3 regions of the Paramagnetospirillum sp. genome follow, and region 1 is predicted to be linked to each of the others. Evidence: predicted binding sites of a transcription regulator. Region 1 holds the regulator's gene; each other region holds the start of a gene.
What was found. Region 1 encodes LexA, which represses DNA repair genes until DNA is damaged. Its sites were predicted from a motif close to ATGTTCTANTTTGGTTC; they were not measured.

Region 1 (5,911 bases):
TGGTCAAGGACATCACCGTGGCCTCGCCCTTCGTGGCCTACGAGATGGCGGCGGGCGGCAGCAACATCGACGCCATCCAGAAGAACGTGAAGGCCTTCTCCGCCAAACAGGGCGGCGGCAAGGCCGAGCCGGCCAAGCCCGCTTCCAAGGACGAGGAAAAGAAGCTGGTCATCGAGCGCCTGGCCATTACCGGCGGTCAGGTCAAGCTGGCGGCGGGCGGCATTCCCGGTGCCCAGGGCACGGCCAAGCTGGCCGACATCGTGCTGACCAATATCGGCAAGGATGGCGGCGGCGCGTCCTCGGCCCAGGTGGCGCAGAAGGTGATGGATGCCCTGGTCGGTGGCGCCCTGAAGGCGGCCACCAGCTTCGGCAACCTGCTGGGCGGGGTGGGCGACAAGGCCAAGGCCCTGGTGCCCGGCGACGCCGGCGGCGCCATCAAGGGGCTGATCGGCAAGTAATCCCGGTCAAGACGAAGCCCCCCGGATCACGCGGTCCGGGGGGCTTCTCTATTGGGCGTTCATGAGTCAAGCACCTTCTTGTCTCCATCTGCCTTATTGGAGAGCATTGTCCCGCCAGGTCTCTGGCTTCTCTCCGAAGTCGGCGCGTTGGCCGCTTCATGGTTAGGTCCGAAGAGTGGTGGCTCAAGCTTTTTCGCGAAGTCGCTATTTGGCGCTTCAAACCGCCCTCGATCTCACCGACCCTCGGTCCCCGGAGGGACTTCGCTCCGCCTCGCGGCAGATCCTAAATTACGACGGACGCAATAGCTCAGACAGTGGCTTCGGCCTTCCAGCAGAACTCTGTGCGATCGATCCACATGCGGTGAAGAATCACCGCCAGTTTGCGTGCGACGGCAACCATCGCCCTGGCCATGCCTCGGCGTTTGGCAATCCGCAGGCCCCATGCCTTGAGCGCTGATGGCTTCGAATTCGGGCGCAGCAGCACCAAGGCCGCCTCGAAGAGCGTCGATCGCAATGTTTCATCGCCGTTCTTGCTGATCCGGCCCCGGCGGTCGATCTCGCCGGATTGGTGCGTTCGAGGAACCAAGCCGAAATGTGCACCAACGGCTCGTGAACGCTGGAAGCGGGCCGGCTCATCAATGGCTGCCCGGTAGGTCATCGCGACCACCGGCCCAACCCCAGGTGCGCTCATTAACAACCGGCAATCCTCATCGGCGCGGACCAGTTCCAACATTTTCCGATGAAGAGCCGCGAATTGCTCACGGGTGACGCGCCGGACGATGAGCATGGGTTCGATCACCGCCGCCAGCGTAGGGTCGCCGTCAATCAGCTCGCGGATCCGCGCGTCGTAACGGGCACGACTAATGACGCCGACTTTCATGCCGAAATTACGCAGCAGCCCCCGGATGCTGTTCTCGACGTCCAGAATCCGCGCCTGGAGAAAGCGCCGACCGTTGAGCAACGTCCTGATCTGCTGGCTCGCCAGGGTCTTCACATGCACGGGCCGATAAAGGCCGACACGCATCATCTGTGCGATGCCGCGGGCGTCGTTGCGGTCGGTCTTGTTGATCTGCGCCTTGAGCACCGCCTGCGCATGCCGCGTCTCGATGCAGATGACCGGCAGGCCAGCCTTTGCCAAGCCCGCGTACAGCCATTGGCAAAGCGGGCCTGCCTCGACGCCGACACGGATGTACCGCCTGCCGGGCACATCAAGGAACTGGATCAGCGCCTCGGGTTCGCTTTCGACCTTGCCTTCCTGAACGATTCTTCCGGTCTCGGTCATCACGCACACACTCGTCGTCCGCACCGACACATCCAAACCGACGAAATAGAGCATCGGACCTGAAATCTGAATCGCAGGGGATTCCCTTGTAGGCGAAAAAGTGATTCAACCTCATTGGAGGTGGATCATGGGCAAATGGCTATCATCAGATCTTCGGGTCCGTGTTTACGGTAAGATCGAACACGGCGAATCGCGGCGAGCGGCGGCTCGGCATTTTGGAGTGAGCGCCGCGACCAGCGTCCGTCTTGCACAACGGATGGCGGCGACGGGTTCGTTGGAGCCCTTGCGGCAAGGCCGTCCGCCGGGCGGTGGTAAGCTGGCGGCCTTTGCCGCTCTTCTGACCGGCTGGGTGGAGGCGCAAGGCGACATCACGATGCCGGAACTGGCGGCCAAGCTGAAGGCCGAATGCGGCGTCACGGCCCACCCGGCGTCACTCTCGCGGTTTCTGATCGGGCAAGGCTTCAGCGTCAAAAAAAACGCTGCTGGCCACCGAAGCCGGTCGCGATGATGTGGTGGCGGAGCGCCGGACCTGGCTGAGCCACCGCCAGCCCCGGATGTGCCAGGAGCCTCACCGGCTGGCGTTCATCGACGAGACCGCCACCACCACCAAGATGACCCGGTTGCGGGGACGGGCACCGCGAGGGCAACGGTTCAAGGCCCGCGCGCCATTCGGCCACTGGGGAACCCAAACCTTCATCGCCGCCTTGCGCTGTGACGGTCTGACGGCACCCTGGATCATAAACGGCCCCATGAACCGACAAACCTTCGAGGTCTACGTCGAGACCCAACTGGCCCCGACGCTCCAGCCGGGCGACGTCGTCATCCTCGACAACCTCTCCAGCCATAAAAGCGAGAAGGCCAAGGCCATCCTCAAGGAGAGAGGCGCCTGGTTCCTGTTCCTACCCCCATACAGCCCAGACCTAAACCCAATCGAGATGGCCTTTGCCAAACTCAAGGCTCATCTCCGACGGATCGGCGCGCGCACCATCGACGACCTCTGGAAGGCCGTCGGCAATATCTGCGATCTCTACACCCCAGACGAATGCTGGAACTACCTCAGGGAAGCCGGGTATGTTTCAGATTAAACGCACGCCGCTCTAGTCCATCACTTCTCTCCCCTGCTGGTCGGCGCCGCATCAGATCGCCGTCACGTCGAGAATTCTTACCACCCTACCGGGTGATGAGGGCGAGAGCCCAATGACCCAACCTTTTTCATGCGGATTCCTGCCGTTCTTGGACACGGATGCCGCTGCGCGGCCACGGATAAGCACGGAGAATGGAAATTTCATATGGCCATCTTGGCCGAAGAGCCGGGACCCAGGAATTGCTTTCCTGGAATTCTGGCCTCCTGGACCCCGGGTCAAGCCCGGGGTGACGGCCGAGAGGGGCGGAACATCCGTGTCCATCCGCGAGCGGTGCGGAGCACCGTATCCGTGTTCTCCGTGTCTTTCCGGCAACCTCAGTTCAGCTCGGTTGACCAAGGGGATCAAAGGGCCTCGGGCCCTTTGCGGGCGTGGGCAGAGCCCACAAAGACTACCCCAGCACCACCTGATCGGCGCCGCGCAGGCGCGACAGGGAACTGCCCAGGCGGGACCATTCCTCGAAGCGGCGCCGGGCGTCGGCCTCGGCCTGGCGTCGCGAGACGCGGCCCAGATAGGTGACGCGCATCTCGGCGCAGGTCTCGTCGGCGGGGCGGCCGTCGGCGGTGAAGCCGAAGCGGAGCGGACGGAAGCTGCCCATGTTCAGTACCTCCGGAGCAGACCGACCAGACGGCCCTGGACCTTCACCCGGTCGGGGGGAAGGATACGGGTCTCGTAGGCCTGGTTGGCGGGTTCCAGCGCCACGGAATTGCCCTTGCGGCGCAGGCGCTTCAGCGTCACCTCGGTGTCGTCCACCAGGGCGACCACGATGGTTCCGGTCTCGGCGCTGTCGCAGGAGCGGATCACCACGGTGTCGCCGTCGTTGATGCCGGCCTCGATCATGGAATCGCCATCCACGGTGAGCGCGTAGTGATTGCCGCTGCCCAGCATGGAGGCCGGAATGTCGATACTGTTGGAATGGTCGCGCAGCGCCTCGATGGGGGTGCCGGCGGCGATCTTGCCGTAGAGGGGAAGAGTGACGGCGTCGGACGGCCCGGCGACCGGGGCGCCCGCCAGTTGCGGCCCGGCGAAGCCGCCCTTGATGACGTTGGGAGCAAAGGCCTTGGCCGGCGGGGGCAGGGCGGTGTCGGCCCGGTTCTCCGGCAGGCGGACCACTTCCAGGGCGCGGGCGCGGTGGGCGAGGCGGCGGATGAAGCCCCGTTCCTCCAGACCCGTGATCAGGCGGTGGATGCCGGACTTGGACTTGAGGTCCAGCGCATCCTTCATCTCGTCGAACGAGGGAGAAATACCGGTGGCGCGAAGCCGTTCGTCGATGAACATCAACAATTCGTATTGCTTGCGCGTCAGCATCGCGGAACCTCCCCCGATATGAGTCTGTTCAGGGAACAAAGAACAAACCATCTGGTTTTGTTCTATGCGCGTTCCCGGGGGTGGTCAAGGGGAATCTGTACGGATGATTCCGTTTTGTTTCCGCCCCAGCGGGCGGGACGCCCGCGCTCCGGTCACCCCAGCGGGCGGGACGCCCGCGCTCCGGTCACCCCAGCGGGCGGGACGGCCGCGCTCCGGTCAAAGGATACTCCCTACAGGGTGGGGGGCAGGGGGATGACCTGCACCATGTCGCCGGCCTGGGCGGTGGCGGCATGGGGGGGGCGCACCAGCAGGCAGGTGGCACGGGCCAGCCCCGACAGCACCGCGCTGTCCTGCTGTTCGAAGGGAAGGGCGACCACCAGGCCGTTGTCGGTGCGTTCCAGGCTGGCGCGCATGAACTCCATGCGCTCGTCGTTGGGGGGAAGATCGCGGCCCAGAATGGCGTTGATGGCCTGGGTGACGGTGGAGCGTCCGGTGAGCGCCCGGATGGCCGGTTCCAGGAAGATGATGGCGCAGACCATGGCCGAGACGGGATTACCCGGCAGGCCGAGCACGGGAACGCCCTTCATGTCGCCGAACATCAGCGGCTTTCCCGGTCGCATGGCCACCTTGTAGAAGCCGAGATTCATGCCGGCGTCCTTCAGCGCATCCTGGACCAGGTCGTAATCGCCCACCGAGGCGCCACCGGTGGTGACCAGCATGTCGGCGCCCGCCGCGGCGGCGATCATGGAATCCAGCGACTCCCGGGTATCCCTGGCGATGCCGAGATGAATGGAATCGGCTCCCAGGGCGTTGACCATGGCGGCGAGGCCCGGGCCGTTGGAGCCGACGATCTGGGCCGGCCCCGGCTGGTCGCCGGGCAGGACGATCTCGTCGCCGGTGGACAGGATGGCGATGCGGGGCTTCCTGCGCACCAGCAGGTTGGGGATGTTCATGGCCGCCGCCAGACCGATGGTGCGGCCGCCCATGATGGTTCCCGCCGGAATCAGGACGTCGCCGGTCTTGAAGTCCAGCCCGGCCGGTCGGATGTGGCGGCCCGGGGGGGCGGAGGTGAGGATTTCCACCCGCTGGCCGTCCTTGCGGGTGTTCTCCTGCATGACCACCGCGTCGGCCCCTTCGGGCACCGGCGCGCCGGTGAAGATGCGGATGCATTGGCCGGGGCCGACAATGCCGGCGAAGGCCGAGCCGGCCGCCGACAGGCCGATGACGTCGAGAGGGCGTGGCACCTGGGCGAGGTCGGCGCTGCGGACGGCGTAGCCGTCCATTGCCGACACCGCCACCGGCGGATGGGACACGCGGGCCGCCAGATCCTCGGCCAGGATGCGTCCCGCGGCCTGGGCGAGGCCGATCACCTCGGTCCCCACCGGCCTGATGCCCGACAGCAGGTTTTCGCGCGCCACTTCGACGGAGATCATTCCTTGGCCTCGTAGATGCCGGACTTGCCGCCGGATTTGTGGATCAGGCGGATGTTCTCGATGCGCATGGACTTGTCCACCGCCTTGCACATGTCGTAGACGGTCAGCGCCGCCACCGAGACGGCGGTCAGCGCCTCCATCTCGACGCCGGTCTGGCCCACCAGCTTGCAAGTGGCCTCGATATGGACGGCGGAGGCCTGGGGATCAAGGCTGAGCTCCACCCCCACCGAGGACAGGGCCAGGGGATGGCACAGCGGAATCAGGTCGGGGGTGCGCTTGGCCCCCATG
Region 2 (5,911 bases), on a different contig from region 1:
ATCGGTGCCCTGAAGGGGATCGCCGCAGCCTGCGGGGCGGTGGTCGCCCACGTCAAGCCGCATGGGGCGCTCAGCAATCTGGCCTCGGTCGAGCGCGACGCGGCCCTGGCGGTGGCGCGCGGCGTTTCGGCCGTCGATGCCGGATTGATCCTGCTGGCGCCATCGGGATCGGCCATGGCCGCCGCCGGGCGGGAGTTGGGATTGCGCGTGGCGGAGGAGGTGTTCGCCGACCGCAATTACGGCGACGACGGCCATCTGCTGCCGCGCTCCCATCCCCAGGCCATGGTGAAGGATCCCGCCGAGGCCGCCGCCAACGTATTGCGCATGGTGCGGCATGGGTGCCTGCGTTCGGTGACGGGCCGGGAGATCGCCTGCCGCCCCCTTTCGGTCTGCGTCCATGGCGATGACGCCGGCGCCGTGGAACTGGCGCGGCGGCTGCGCGACGGCCTGGCCGCCGCCGGAGTGGAGATGCTCCCCCTGGCCGCCCTGGTCTGAAACCGTCCGACCGTCGAAAAGACCCGCTTGTTTCCTCCCTCCCCCTCGTGGGGAGGGGAGTCTCTAGAGCGGCGTGCGTTTAATCTGAAACATACCCGGCTTCCCTGAGGTAGTTCCAGCATTCGTCTGGGGTGTAGAGATCGCAGATATTGCCGACGGCCTTCCAGAGGTCGTCGATGGTGCGCGCGCCGATCCGTCGGAGATGAGCCTTGAGTTTGGCAAAGGCCATCTCGATTGGGTTTAGGTCTGGGCTGTATGGGGGTAGGAACAGGAACCAGGCGCCTCTCTCCTTGAGGATGGCCTTGGCCTTCTCGCTTTTATGGCTGGAGAGGTTGTCGAGGATGACGACGTCGCCCGGCTGGAGCGTCGGGGCCAGTTGGGTCTCGACGTAGACCTCGAAGGTTTGTCGGTTCATGGGGCCGTTTATGATCCAGGGTGCCGTCAGACCGTCACAGCGCAAGGCGGCGATGAAGGTTTGGGTTCCCCAGTGGCCGAATGGCGCGCGGGCCTTGAACCGTTGCCCTCGCGGTGCCCGTCCCCGCAACCGGGTCATCTTGGTGGTGGTGGCGGTCTCGTCGATGAACGCCAGCCGGTGAGGCTCCTGGCACATCCGGGGCTGGCGGTGGCTCAGCCAGGTCCGGCGCTCCGCCACCACATCATCGCGACCGGCTTCGGTGGCCAGCAGCGTTTTTTTTGACGCTGAAGCCTTGCCCGATCAGAAACCGCGAGAGTGACGCCGGGTGGGCCGTGACGCCGCATTCGGCCTTCAGCTTGGCCGCCAGTTCCGGCATCGTGATGTCGCCTTGCGCCTCCACCCAGCCGGTCAGAAGAGCGGCAAAGGCCGCCAGCTTACCACCGCCCGGCGGACGGCCTTGCCGCAAGGGCTCCAACGAACCCGTCGCCGCCATCCGTTGTGCAAGACAGACGCTGGTCGCGGCGCTCACTCCAAAATGCCGAGCCGCCGCTCGCCGCGATTCGCCGTGTTCGATCTTACCGTAAACACGGACCCGAAGATCTGATGATAGCCATTTGCCCATGATCCACCTCCAATGAGGTTGAATCACTTTTTCGCCTACAAGGGAATCCCCTGCGATTCAGATTTCAGGTCCGATGCTCTAGGTCTGGGCTGTATGGGGGTAGGAACAGGAACCAGGCGCCTCTCTCCTTGAGGATGGCCTTGGCCTTCTCGCTTTTATGGCTGGAGAGGTTGTCGAGGATGACGACGTCGCCCGGCTGGAGCGTCGGGGCCAGTTGGGTCTCGACGTAGACCTCGAAGGTTTGTCGGTTCATGGGGCCGTTTATGATCCAGGGTGCCGTCAGACCGTCACAGCGCAAGGCGGCGATGAAGGTTTGGGTTCCCCAGTGGCCGAATGGCGCGCGGGCCTTGAACCGTTGCCCTCGCGGTGCCCGTCCCCGCAACCGGGTCATCTTGGTGGTGGTGGCGGTCTCGTCGATGAACGCCAGCCGGTGAGGCTCCTGGCACATCCGGGGCTGGCGGTGGCTCAGCCAGGTCCGGCGCTCCGCCACCACATCATCGCGACCGGCTTCGGTGGCCAGCAGCGTTTTTTTTGACGCTGAAGCCTTGCCCGATCAGAAACCGCGAGAGTGACGCCGGGTGGGCCGTGACGCCGCATTCGGCCTTCAGCTTGGCCGCCAGTTCCGGCATCGTGATGTCGCCTTGCGCCTCCACCCAGCCGGTCAGAAGAGCGGCAAAGGCCGCCAGCTTACCACCGCCCGGCGGACGGCCTTGCCGCAAGGGCTCCAACGAACCCGTCGCCGCCATCCGTTGTGCAAGACGGACGCTGGTCGCGGCGCTCACTCCAAAATGCCGAGCCGCCGCTCGCCGCGATTCGCCGTGTTCGATCTTACCGTAAACACGGACCCGAAGATCTGATGATAGCCATTTGCCCATGATCCACCTCCAATGAGGTTGAATCACTTTTTCGCCTACAAGGGAATCCCCTGCGATTCAGATTTCAGGTCCGATGCTCTATCAAGCGCCGGACGGTCTGAAACCCATCCCGGCCGTGATGGGGCCGATTCCATGAGAAGAGGGCCACCGGCCTTGCGGCGGGTGGCCCTCGTTCATCGGTCTCTGCCGGTTATTCCTCGACCGGGGTGCCGTCCAGGTCGCCGGGGCCGCCGGCCAGGGCCTCGGAGATGAGGCCGGCGTTCTGGCGGATGGTTCCCTCGATCTCGGCGGCCATGGCGGGATTGTCGCGCAGGAACTGCTTGGCGTTCTCGCGGCCCTGGCCGATGCGGGTAGAGTTGTAGGAGAACCACGCCCCCGACTTCTCCACCACGTTGGCCTTGACGCCGAGATCGATGAGCTCGCCCATCTTGGAGATGCCCTCGCCGTACATGATGTCGAAATCCACCACCTTGAACGGCGGCGCCAGCTTGTTCTTGACCACCTTGACGCGGGTCTGGTTGCCCACCACCTCGTCGCGGTCCTTGATGGCGCCGACCCGACGGATCTCCATGCGCACCGAGGCGTAGAACTTGAGCGCGTTGCCGCCGGTGGTGGTCTCCGGATTGCCGAACATGACGCCGATCTTCATGCGGATCTGATTGATGAAGATGACGATGGTCTTGGACTTGGACACCGAGCCGGTCAGCTTGCGCAGCGCCTGGCTCATCAGGCGGGCATGCAGGCCCATGTGGTTGTCGCCCATCTCGCCTTCCAGCTCGGCGCGCGGCACCAGGGCGGCCACCGAATCCACCACCAGCACGTCGATGGCGCCCGAACGGACCAGGGTGTCGGCGATCTCCAGCGCCTGCTCGCCGGCATCGGGCTGGCTGATCAGCAGTTCGTCCAGGTTGACGCCCAGCTTGCGGGCGTAGACGGGGTCGAGCGCATGCTCGGCATCGACGAAGGCGCAGGTTCCGCCCTTCTTCTGGGCCTCGGCGATGACGTGCAGCGCCAGCGTGGTCTTGCCCGAGCTTTCCGGCCCATAGACCTCGATGATGCGGCCACGGGGCAGGCCGCCGATGCCGAGAGCCACGTCCAGGCCCAGCGATCCGGTGGAGATCACCTCGGTCTCGACCACCTGATCCTTCTGGCCCATCTTCATGATGGAGCCCTTGCCGAACGCCCGCTCGATCTGGCTGACGGCGGCTTCCAAAGCCTTCTGTCTATCCATGGTATCCTTGTCCACGAGACGCAACGCAGCCTGAGACATGGCCGTTCCCCTTCATCTATCCCGAACCGGGCGGTTCCGCAATGAGGATTACGGTACACGAACGAGAAGAGAACGCAAGGGGAATTGTTCCCTTTTGTTCTTTTTCAGTTCCGAGCGCTTCCCGTGCCGCCGGGACGTCCGGGGCCATTGAAAAAGACCCCCCCGGTTATGCACAGGGGGGGGGGGGGGGGGGGGGGGGGGTAAAGTCAAACAGGGTGAGCTACTCCCCAGAAATCGGACACTGACGGAAGCTACGATCTGATGTTTGCTGATCCCCAACGAGGAGGAGATCATCTGCACGCCTTCGAGATCAAGAGCGACGCCGACAAGCTCGACCGACTTCCTGACCAGATCCGGCGCATGATGCGCTATTTCGACAACGTCGGAGTGGTGTGCGGCGATCGCCACTTGGACAAGGTCGGCGCGGTTGTCGACGCGGTCGGCGAAGGCCGCGTCGGCGTCTACCGGGTGGCTCCGGACGGTACCGTCCGGCAGAAGCGGCCAAGCCGGATCGTAGCGATCAAGGAGCCCTCGGCGCTTTCGTCGTTCCTGGTCAGGGAGGATATCGAGGCGGCGTTCGAGCGCGGCCGCGTGCCCTTCCAGAAGGATGAATACGCCTATATCCTCCGCCAGAGGGTCGCGGAAATCCGCCCGTCCATACTGCGCTCGGTGGCCATGGCTTCCCTGAAGATGCGCTTTCGAGCGCGCGGCGAGAGGCTGGTCGCGGCGCTAGGCGACTGACTCAGCTGTCGTCCGGCAGTTCGTCCTCGTCGTCGTCGGGCTGAGGCACCCCCAACAACGCGGACGCGCGATCGAGTTGACGGTAGAGGTGAATGTTCATCTTCACCGCCAACCATTTTGCGGCATTGCCCATATTGGCGATGTTGCCTTTGGCTGCTGCGTCGATGCGATCTGAACCCCACAAATCGGGGATGTTCGCCCATCCCGCCTTTTTGAGCTCAACAGCGCACGGGATGTACTCCTTCAGCGCCCCCACGTTCTGCCCGCGGCACTGAATCCATTCCCGGTCCATGGGGCCGACTATGCGGGGATACCCCATGCCGCCACCCTTTTGCGGGCGCACCGGCATGCCCACGTAGTCGCCGTACTGCGCGACGGCGAACCCGCCGACCGCGTCGAAGACGTCCGCCTCCTCGATGTCCAGCCGTGTGACGCCTGCGGGCGGGGTCTCGAACGGAAAACTGGTCCCGAGGCAGACGAGAGAAAGGGCCGGCCAATCAAAGGGTAAGGCCGCGACGACCCGACTGCGTGCTATCTCAAAGACCTGCGCCGCCCGGGCGACGCGCCCGCGCACGTCACCGAGATCCACGATGAGGAGAACGTGCGCGACATTGGGAACCGCCGTTAGCGCGGCGAGGACGTGCTCCATCTCAGTGTCGGAAGAGGTTGTCGAGGATGACGACGTCGCCCGGCTGGAGCGTCGGGGCCAGTTGGGTCTCGACGTAGACCTCGAAGGTTTGTCGGTTCATGGGGCCGTTTATGATCCAGGGTGCCGTCAGACCGTCACAGCGCAAGGCGGCGATGAAGGTTTGGGTTCCCCAGTGGCCGAATGGCGCGCGGGCCTTGAACCGTTGCCCTCGCGGTGCCCGTCCCCGCAACCGGGTCATCTTGGTGGTGGTGGCGGTCTCGTCGATGAACGCCAGCCGGTGAGGCTCCTGGCACATCCGGGGCTGGCGGTGGCTCAGCCAGGTCCGGCGCTCCGCCACCACATCATCGCGACCGGCTTCGGTGGCCAGCAGCGTTTTTTTTGACGCTGAAGCCTTGCCCGATCAGAAACCGCGAGAGTGACGCCGGGTGGGCCGTGACGCCGCATTCGGCCTTCAGCTTGGCCGCCAGTTCCGGCATCGTGATGTCGCCTTGCGCCTCCACCCAGCCGGTCAGAAGAGCGGCAAAGGCCGCCAGCTTACCACCGCCCGGCGGACGGCCTTGCCGCAAGGGCTCCAACGAACCCGTCGCCGCCATCCGTTGTGCAAGACGGACGCTGGTCGCGGCGCTCACTCCAAAATGCCGAGCCGCCGCTCGCCGCGATTCGCCGTGTTCGATCTTACCGTAAACACGGACCCGAAGATCTGATGATAGCCATTTGCCCATGATCCACCTCCAATGAGGTTGAATCACTTTTTCGCCTACAAGGGAATCCCCTGCGATTCAGATTTCAGGTCCGATGCTCTAGCTCATGAGCTAGGCCACTATCTGCTTCATCGCCGTCCGCT
Region 3 (5,911 bases), on a different contig from region 1:
CTGCTCGACCACATGACCGCGCTGGACAACGTGGCGCTGCCGCTGCGGGTCAGGGGCGTCAAGGAATCCGAGATCCGGCGCCACGTGCCCGAGCTGTTGTCCTGGGTGGGCCTGGCCGACCACCTGGGGGCCAAGCCCTCGACGCTGTCGGGCGGGCAGAAGCAGCGCGTCGCCATCGCCCGGGCGGTGATCGGGCGGCCCGACCTGCTGCTGGCCGACGAGCCCACCGGCAACGTGGACGACCACATCGCCATGCGGCTGATGTACCTGTTCGAGGAGCTGAACAAGCTGGGCACCACCATCGTGGTGGCCACCCACAACGAATTGCTGGTGCGGCGTTTCGCCCACCTGCCCCGCCTGCACATCGAGCACGGCATGGTCACCACCCTGCAGCAGGCTCCGCCGGCGGACGACCTGGAGGCGGAGTGATGCTGTTCAGGCGCCGCCATTCCGATCTGCCGCTGGCCGGGGACGCCACCTCGCGTTTCCTCCCCTGGCTGGTGGCGCTGATGGTGTTCCTGTCGTCCATGGCGGTGGCGGGCGCCTTCGTCATCGGCGCGGTGATCGAGCGCTGGGACCGCGACGTGTCGGGCACGCTCACCGTGCAGGTGCTGCCGGCCGGCGGCGAGCACGGCGACGCGGTGACCGAGGAACGGGTCCATGCCGCCATCGACGTGATGCGCAAGGTGCCGGGCGTGCTGGCGGTCAAGGCCTTCGACAAGAAGCGCACCCTGGCCCTGCTCGAGCCCTGGCTGGGCAGCACCGAGATGGTGCAGGACATGCCGCTGCCCCGCCTGATCGACGTCACCATCGACCCGGAATCCCGCCTGGACCTCGCCGAGGTGGCGCTGCGCCTGTCGCGCGCCGTGCCCGGCGCCTCGCTGGACGACCACCGGGTGTGGCTGTCGCGCCTCATCAACCTGTCGCGCACCATGCAATGGGTGGCGGTGATCGTCGTCGTGCTGATCGGCATGGTGACCTCGGCCACGGTGGTCTACGCCACCCGCACCGGCATGGCGGTGCATCACGGCATCATCGAGGTCCTGCACCTGATCGGCGCCCATGACGATTACATCGCGCGGCAATTCGCCGACCGCGCCTTCGCGCTGGGCATCGCCGGCGGGCTGATGGGGCTGGGCCTCGCCGTGCCGGCGCTCACCGCCATCGGCTGGGCGGCGCGGCGTCTCGAGGGCGGCTTCCTGCCCAGCCTCACCCTGCCGGTGGCCGGCTACGTGGCCATCGGCCTGCTGCCGCTGCTGGCGGCGCTTCTCGCCATGCTGACGGCGCGTCTCACCGTCCACGGCACCCTGGCCAAGCTGCCATGAGCCGGGCGACCCTTCGCCGTCTCGCCATCGCCGCCATGGTGGCGGCGGGCACCCTGCTGGGCGCCTGGGGGGGCGGTCTTCTCTGGTTCGCCGCCGATCTGGCCATCCGGGTCGAGGACGGCACGACCGTCACCGACGCCCTGGTGGTGCTGACCGGCGGCGCCGACCGGCTGGAAGCGGGGCTGGACCTGCTGGAGGCGGGAAAAGGCGGCAAGCTGTTCGTGTCGGGCGTCCACCGGGGCGTCGACCTGCCCGATCTGCTGCGCAAGGCCCATGTGGCGCCGGCCCTGGCCCAGTGCTGCATCGTGCTGGGTCATGCCGCCGACGACACGGTGGGCAACGCGGTCGAGACCGCCGCCTGGATGCGGGCCGAGGGCTTCGCCTCGCTGCGTCTGGTGACGGCCGCCTATCACATGCGCCGCGCCCGGTTGGAATTCCGCCGCGCCATGCCCGAAGCCGTCATCGTCGCCCACCCGGTATTTCCCGACGCCTTCAAGCGGGAGCAGTGGTGGCGCTGGCCCGGCACCGCCCACCTGCTGGCGGTGGAATACACCAAATACCTGGCGGCGGTGGCCCGGCCGCTGATCATTCCCCAGAAGCCCGAGAGGAAGCCGTGACCTTCGTTCGCTCCGCCCTGTTCATCGTCTTCACCTGGGTCTGGACCCTGGCGCTGTCCGTCCTCTATCTGCCGCTGCTGGCCCTGCCGCGCAAGGCCATGCTGCCGGCGGTGCGGTTCTGGCTGGGCGGCATGCTGGGCGCGCTGCGCGTCCTGGCCGGACTGTCGTGGGAGCTGCGCGGGGCCGAGAACCTGCCCACGGGTCCGTTCATCGTCGCCTCCAAGCACCAGTCGGCCTTCGAGACCTTCGTCTTCCACCTGCTGCTGGGCGACCCCGCCTACATCCTCAAGCGCGAGCTCTTGTGGATACCTTTCTTCGGCTGGTACCTGGGCAAGGCCGGGGTGATCGCCATCGACCGCTCGGCCGGCACCAAGGCGCTGAAGGCCATGGTCAAGGGCGCCGAGGAAGCCGCCGCCCTGGGCCGCCCGGTGATCATCTTCCCCGAAGGCACCCGCGCCGCGCCGGGCGCCAAGCTGCCCTATCATACCGGCGTGGCCATGCTCTACGGCGCGCTGAAGGTGCCGGTGGTGCCCATCGCCTTGAATTCAGGGCTTTTCTGGCGTCGGCGCGGCTTCGCCAAGAAGCCCGGCACCCTGACGCTGGAGGCCCTGCCCGCCATCCTCCCCGGCATGGACCGCAAGGCCTTCATGGCCGAGCTGGAGAACCGTATCGAAACCGCAACGGATAGGCTGGTGGCCGAGGCGCGCCAGCGTCAGCCCGGCCTGTAGACGCCTATGCCCGGCGGGTGGGACCGTCCCGCCCGCTGTGGATAAGCCTGTGGATCGCGCTGGGGATCGAATTGATCCCCAGCCCGCCCCGCCGAATTGCGGGGATAAGTGGAATCGCCCTTGAACTTCAAGGCGCTGGCCCCACATAACTCTGTTGAAACAAAAAAAGAACACATCCATTGATTCTCCACCCCCGCGAGTCCTAGACTTGGGGTGGAACGCCCTGTTCAAGAGGGCCGGGAGGAGGAAGAGCGGGTCGATGACGCAGGTGGCACCCATTTCCCAGCAGATCTGGGACATGAAGTATCGGTTGAAGTCCGCCGAAGGGGTGGCGCTGGACGGCACCATCGAGGACACCTGGCGCCGGGTGGCGCGCGCGCTGGCCGCCGCCGAGGCCGAGTCCGCCCTGTGGGAGCGGCGCTTCTTCGAGGCCATGGAGGATTTCAAGGTCCTGCCCGCCGGCCGCATCATCTCGGGCGCCGGAGCCGACCGCAAGGTGACGCTGTTCAACTGCTTCGTCATGGGCGACATTCCCGACGACATGGCCGGCATCTTCGAGCACCTGAAGGAAGCCGCCCTGACCATGCAGCAGGGCGGCGGCATCGGCTACGACTTCTCGACGCTGCGGCCCAAGGGCGCCCCGGTCAAGGGGGTGGGGGCCGACGCCTCCGGTCCCTTGTCCTTCATGGACGTGTGGGACGCCATGTGCCGCACCATCATGAGCGCGGGCTCGCGCCGTGGCGCCATGATGGCCACCATGCGCTGCGACCATCCCGACATCGAGGCGTTCATCGACGCCAAGCGCGAGGCGGGCCGCCTGCGCATGTTCAACCTGTCGGTGCTGGTCACCGACGCCTTCATGCAGGCGGTGAAGGAGGACAGCTCGTGGGAGCTGACCTTCAAGGGCGTCACCTACAAGAGCCTGCCGGCGCGCGAGCTGTGGAACAAGATCATGCGCGCCACCTATTCCTACGCCGAGCCGGGCGTGATCTTCATCGACCGCATCAACCGGCTGAACAACCTCCATTACTGCGAGGACATCCACGCCACCAATCCCTGCGGCGAGCAGCCGCTGCCCGCCTATGGCGTCTGCCTGCTGGGCTCGCTCAACCTGGCCCGGCTGGTGGACAAGCCGTTCGAGGACGGGGCGCATCTCGACCTCGACAGGCTGGATTCCCTGGTGCGCGTCGCGGTGCGCATGATGGACAACGTCATCGACGTGTCCAACTTCCCCCTCGAGCAGCACCGCCACGAGGCCCTGGCCAAGCGCCGCATCGGCCTTGGCATCACCGGACTGGCCGACGCCCTGATCCTGTGCGGGGCGCGTTACGGCGGCGCCCAGGCCATCCGGCTGACCGAGACCTGGATGGCGGCCATCCGCCGCTCGGCCTATCTCGCCTCCACCGAGCTGGCCAGGGAGAAGGGGGCCTTCCCCCTCTATGACGCCGAGAAGTATCTGGCGGGCGAGACCATCCGGTCGCTGGATGCCGACGTCATCGAGGCCATCCGCGCCCATGGCATCCGCAACGCCCTGCTGACCTCCATCGCGCCCACCGGGACCATCTCGCTGTTCGCCGACAACGTGTCGTCGGGGCTGGAACCGGTGTTCGCCTTCACCTACACCAGGGGCGTGCTGCAGAAGGACGGCACCCGTAAGGAGGAGGAGGTCAGCGATTACGCCTATCGCCTGTTCCGCCGCCTGCGCGGCGAGAACGCGCCGCTGCCGTCCTATTTCGTCGACGCCCTGTCGCTCACCCCCGGCGACCACGTGGTGATGCAGGCGGCCATCCAGAAATACGTGGATTCCTCCATCTCCAAGACCATCAACGTGCCGGAGGACATCTCCTTCGACGCGTTCAAGGACGTCTACGCCCAAGCCTACGACCTGGGCTGCAAGGGCTGCACCACCTACCGGCCCAACGACGTCACCGGATCGGTGCTGGAGGTCAAGAAGGAGGCCCGGCCGGAAAACGCCGACGAGCCGGAACTGCCCCTGGAAAAGACCCGGGTCAAGCATTCCGACCCCTTCGAGGCGGGCGGCATCGTCCATCTGACCCAGCCGCTGGACCGGCCCGAGGCGCTGCCCGGCTCCACCTACAAGGTGCGCTGGCCCGATTCCGACCACGCCATGTACATCACGCTGAACGACATCATCCAGGACGGGCGGCGGCGCCCGTTCGAGGTGTTCATCAATTCCAAGAACATGGAGCACTTCGCCTGGACGGTGGCGCTGACCCGCATGATCTCGGCGGTGTTCCGCAGGGGCGGCGACGTGGCCTTCGTGGTCGAGGAGCTGAAGGCGGTGTTCGATCCGCGCGGCGGCCAATGGGTGGGCGGGCGCTACGTCCCCTCGCTGCTGGCCGCCATCGGCGAGGTGATCGAGCGGCACATGATCGCCATCGGCTTCCTGCCCGACCCCAAGGCGGCGCGCGAACCCGTCGAGGCCCGCGAGGAGAAGAAGGTGGTCAACCTGGGCGAGTCCCGGCTGCGCCACTGCCCCAAGTGCAACCAGCCCGCCCTGCTGCGCTCGGAAGGCTGCGACACCTGCACGGCGTGCGGCTATTCCAAGTGCGGATAGGCCAAGCCCTTTTTCTCTCTCCCGTCATGGCCGGGCTTGTCCCGGCCATCCACGCCGTTCCGCATGATCTCCGCCGGACCAGGCCCCGCGCCGTGGACCCCCGGGTCAAGCCCGGGGGTGACGAAGGAGAATCTCGCCGATACGGAAAGGGTACCTGAATGGACGCCCCCGCCCAGCGGCTGGACAAGTGGCTGTTCTTCTGCCGCTTTTTCAAGTCGCGCGCGCTGGCTGCGAACGTGGTTGAGAGCGGCGGGGTGCGGATCAACGGCCATGCCGTGACCAAGCCCGCCCACGCGGTCAAGCCCGGCGACCGGGTGGCCTTTCCCGCCGGTCCCTACATCCGCACCGTCGAGGTGCTGGCCCCGGGCATGAGGCGCGGTCCGGCGCCGGAAGCCCAGGGGCTGTACCGCGACCTGGGCAAGGAACGGGCGCCGGAGGAATAGCGGGGCTTTCGCCCCGGCCCCAACCGGGAGGCTGAAGCCTCCCGGACCCTCCATCATTTCATTGATGAAAAATATGGTGGTTCGGAGGCTTTGCCTCCGATGGGTGCGGGCAAGCCCGCTCGCGCAAGCGATCTCTACCCGAACAGCGCCTTGGACGCCGCCGCCGGGCCGGCGCCTTGCGGAACCTTGCCGCCCAGCACGCCTTCCAGCGCCGTGAGGC

Region 2: the regulator LexA is predicted to act here: its motif matches at 3,772-3,788, upstream of recA (recombinase RecA).
Region 3: the regulator LexA is predicted to act here: its motif matches at 2,828-2,844, upstream of ACV4UZ_RS17975 (adenosylcobalamin-dependent ribonucleoside-diphosphate reductase).

Annotation. Positions count from the first base shown of each region.
Region 1 is NZ_JBZVFI010000019.1:37,306-43,216, reverse strand. Features, by position in the region: gene ACV4UZ_RS19735 (DUF748 domain-containing protein) at 1-458, shown strand, start outside; gene ACV4UZ_RS19730 (IS110 family RNA-guided transposase) at 766-1,794, opposite strand; one part of gene ACV4UZ_RS19725 (IS630 family transposase) at 1,868-2,199, shown strand; one part of gene ACV4UZ_RS19725 (IS630 family transposase) at 2,198-2,825, shown strand; gene ACV4UZ_RS19720 (hypothetical protein) at 3,274-3,480, opposite strand; gene lexA (transcriptional repressor LexA) at 3,483-4,190, opposite strand; gene ACV4UZ_RS19710 (molybdopterin molybdotransferase MoeA) at 4,421-5,623, opposite strand; gene moaC (cyclic pyranopterin monophosphate synthase MoaC) at 5,620-5,911, opposite strand, start outside.
Region 2 is NZ_JBZVFI010000002.1:64,501-70,411, forward strand. Features, by position in the region: gene ACV4UZ_RS00350 (LamB/YcsF family protein) at 1-495, shown strand, start outside; one part of gene ACV4UZ_RS00355 (IS630 family transposase) at 575-1,202, opposite strand; one part of gene ACV4UZ_RS00355 (IS630 family transposase) at 1,201-1,532, opposite strand; gene ACV4UZ_RS00360 (IS630 family transposase) at 1,597-2,022, opposite strand; gene ACV4UZ_RS00365 (transposase) at 2,027-2,407, opposite strand; gene recA (recombinase RecA) at 2,598-3,677, opposite strand; gene ACV4UZ_RS00375 (sce7726 family protein) at 3,939-4,418, shown strand; gene ACV4UZ_RS00380 (beta family protein) at 4,420-5,067, opposite strand; gene ACV4UZ_RS00385 (transposase) at 5,069-5,404, opposite strand; gene ACV4UZ_RS00390 (transposase) at 5,409-5,789, opposite strand; gene ACV4UZ_RS00395 (ImmA/IrrE family metallo-endopeptidase) at 5,802-5,911, shown strand, end outside.
Region 3 is NZ_JBZVFI010000018.1:432,992-438,902, reverse strand. Features, by position in the region: gene ftsE (cell division ATP-binding protein FtsE) at 1-429, shown strand, start outside; gene ACV4UZ_RS17990 (cell division protein FtsX) at 429-1,325, shown strand; gene ACV4UZ_RS17985 (YdcF family protein) at 1,322-1,942, shown strand; gene ACV4UZ_RS17980 (lysophospholipid acyltransferase family protein) at 1,939-2,670, shown strand; gene ACV4UZ_RS17975 (adenosylcobalamin-dependent ribonucleoside-diphosphate reductase) at 2,930-5,248, shown strand; gene ACV4UZ_RS17970 (RNA-binding S4 domain-containing protein) at 5,407-5,691, shown strand; gene ACV4UZ_RS17965 (pyridoxal-phosphate-dependent aminotransferase family protein) at 5,826-5,911, opposite strand, start outside.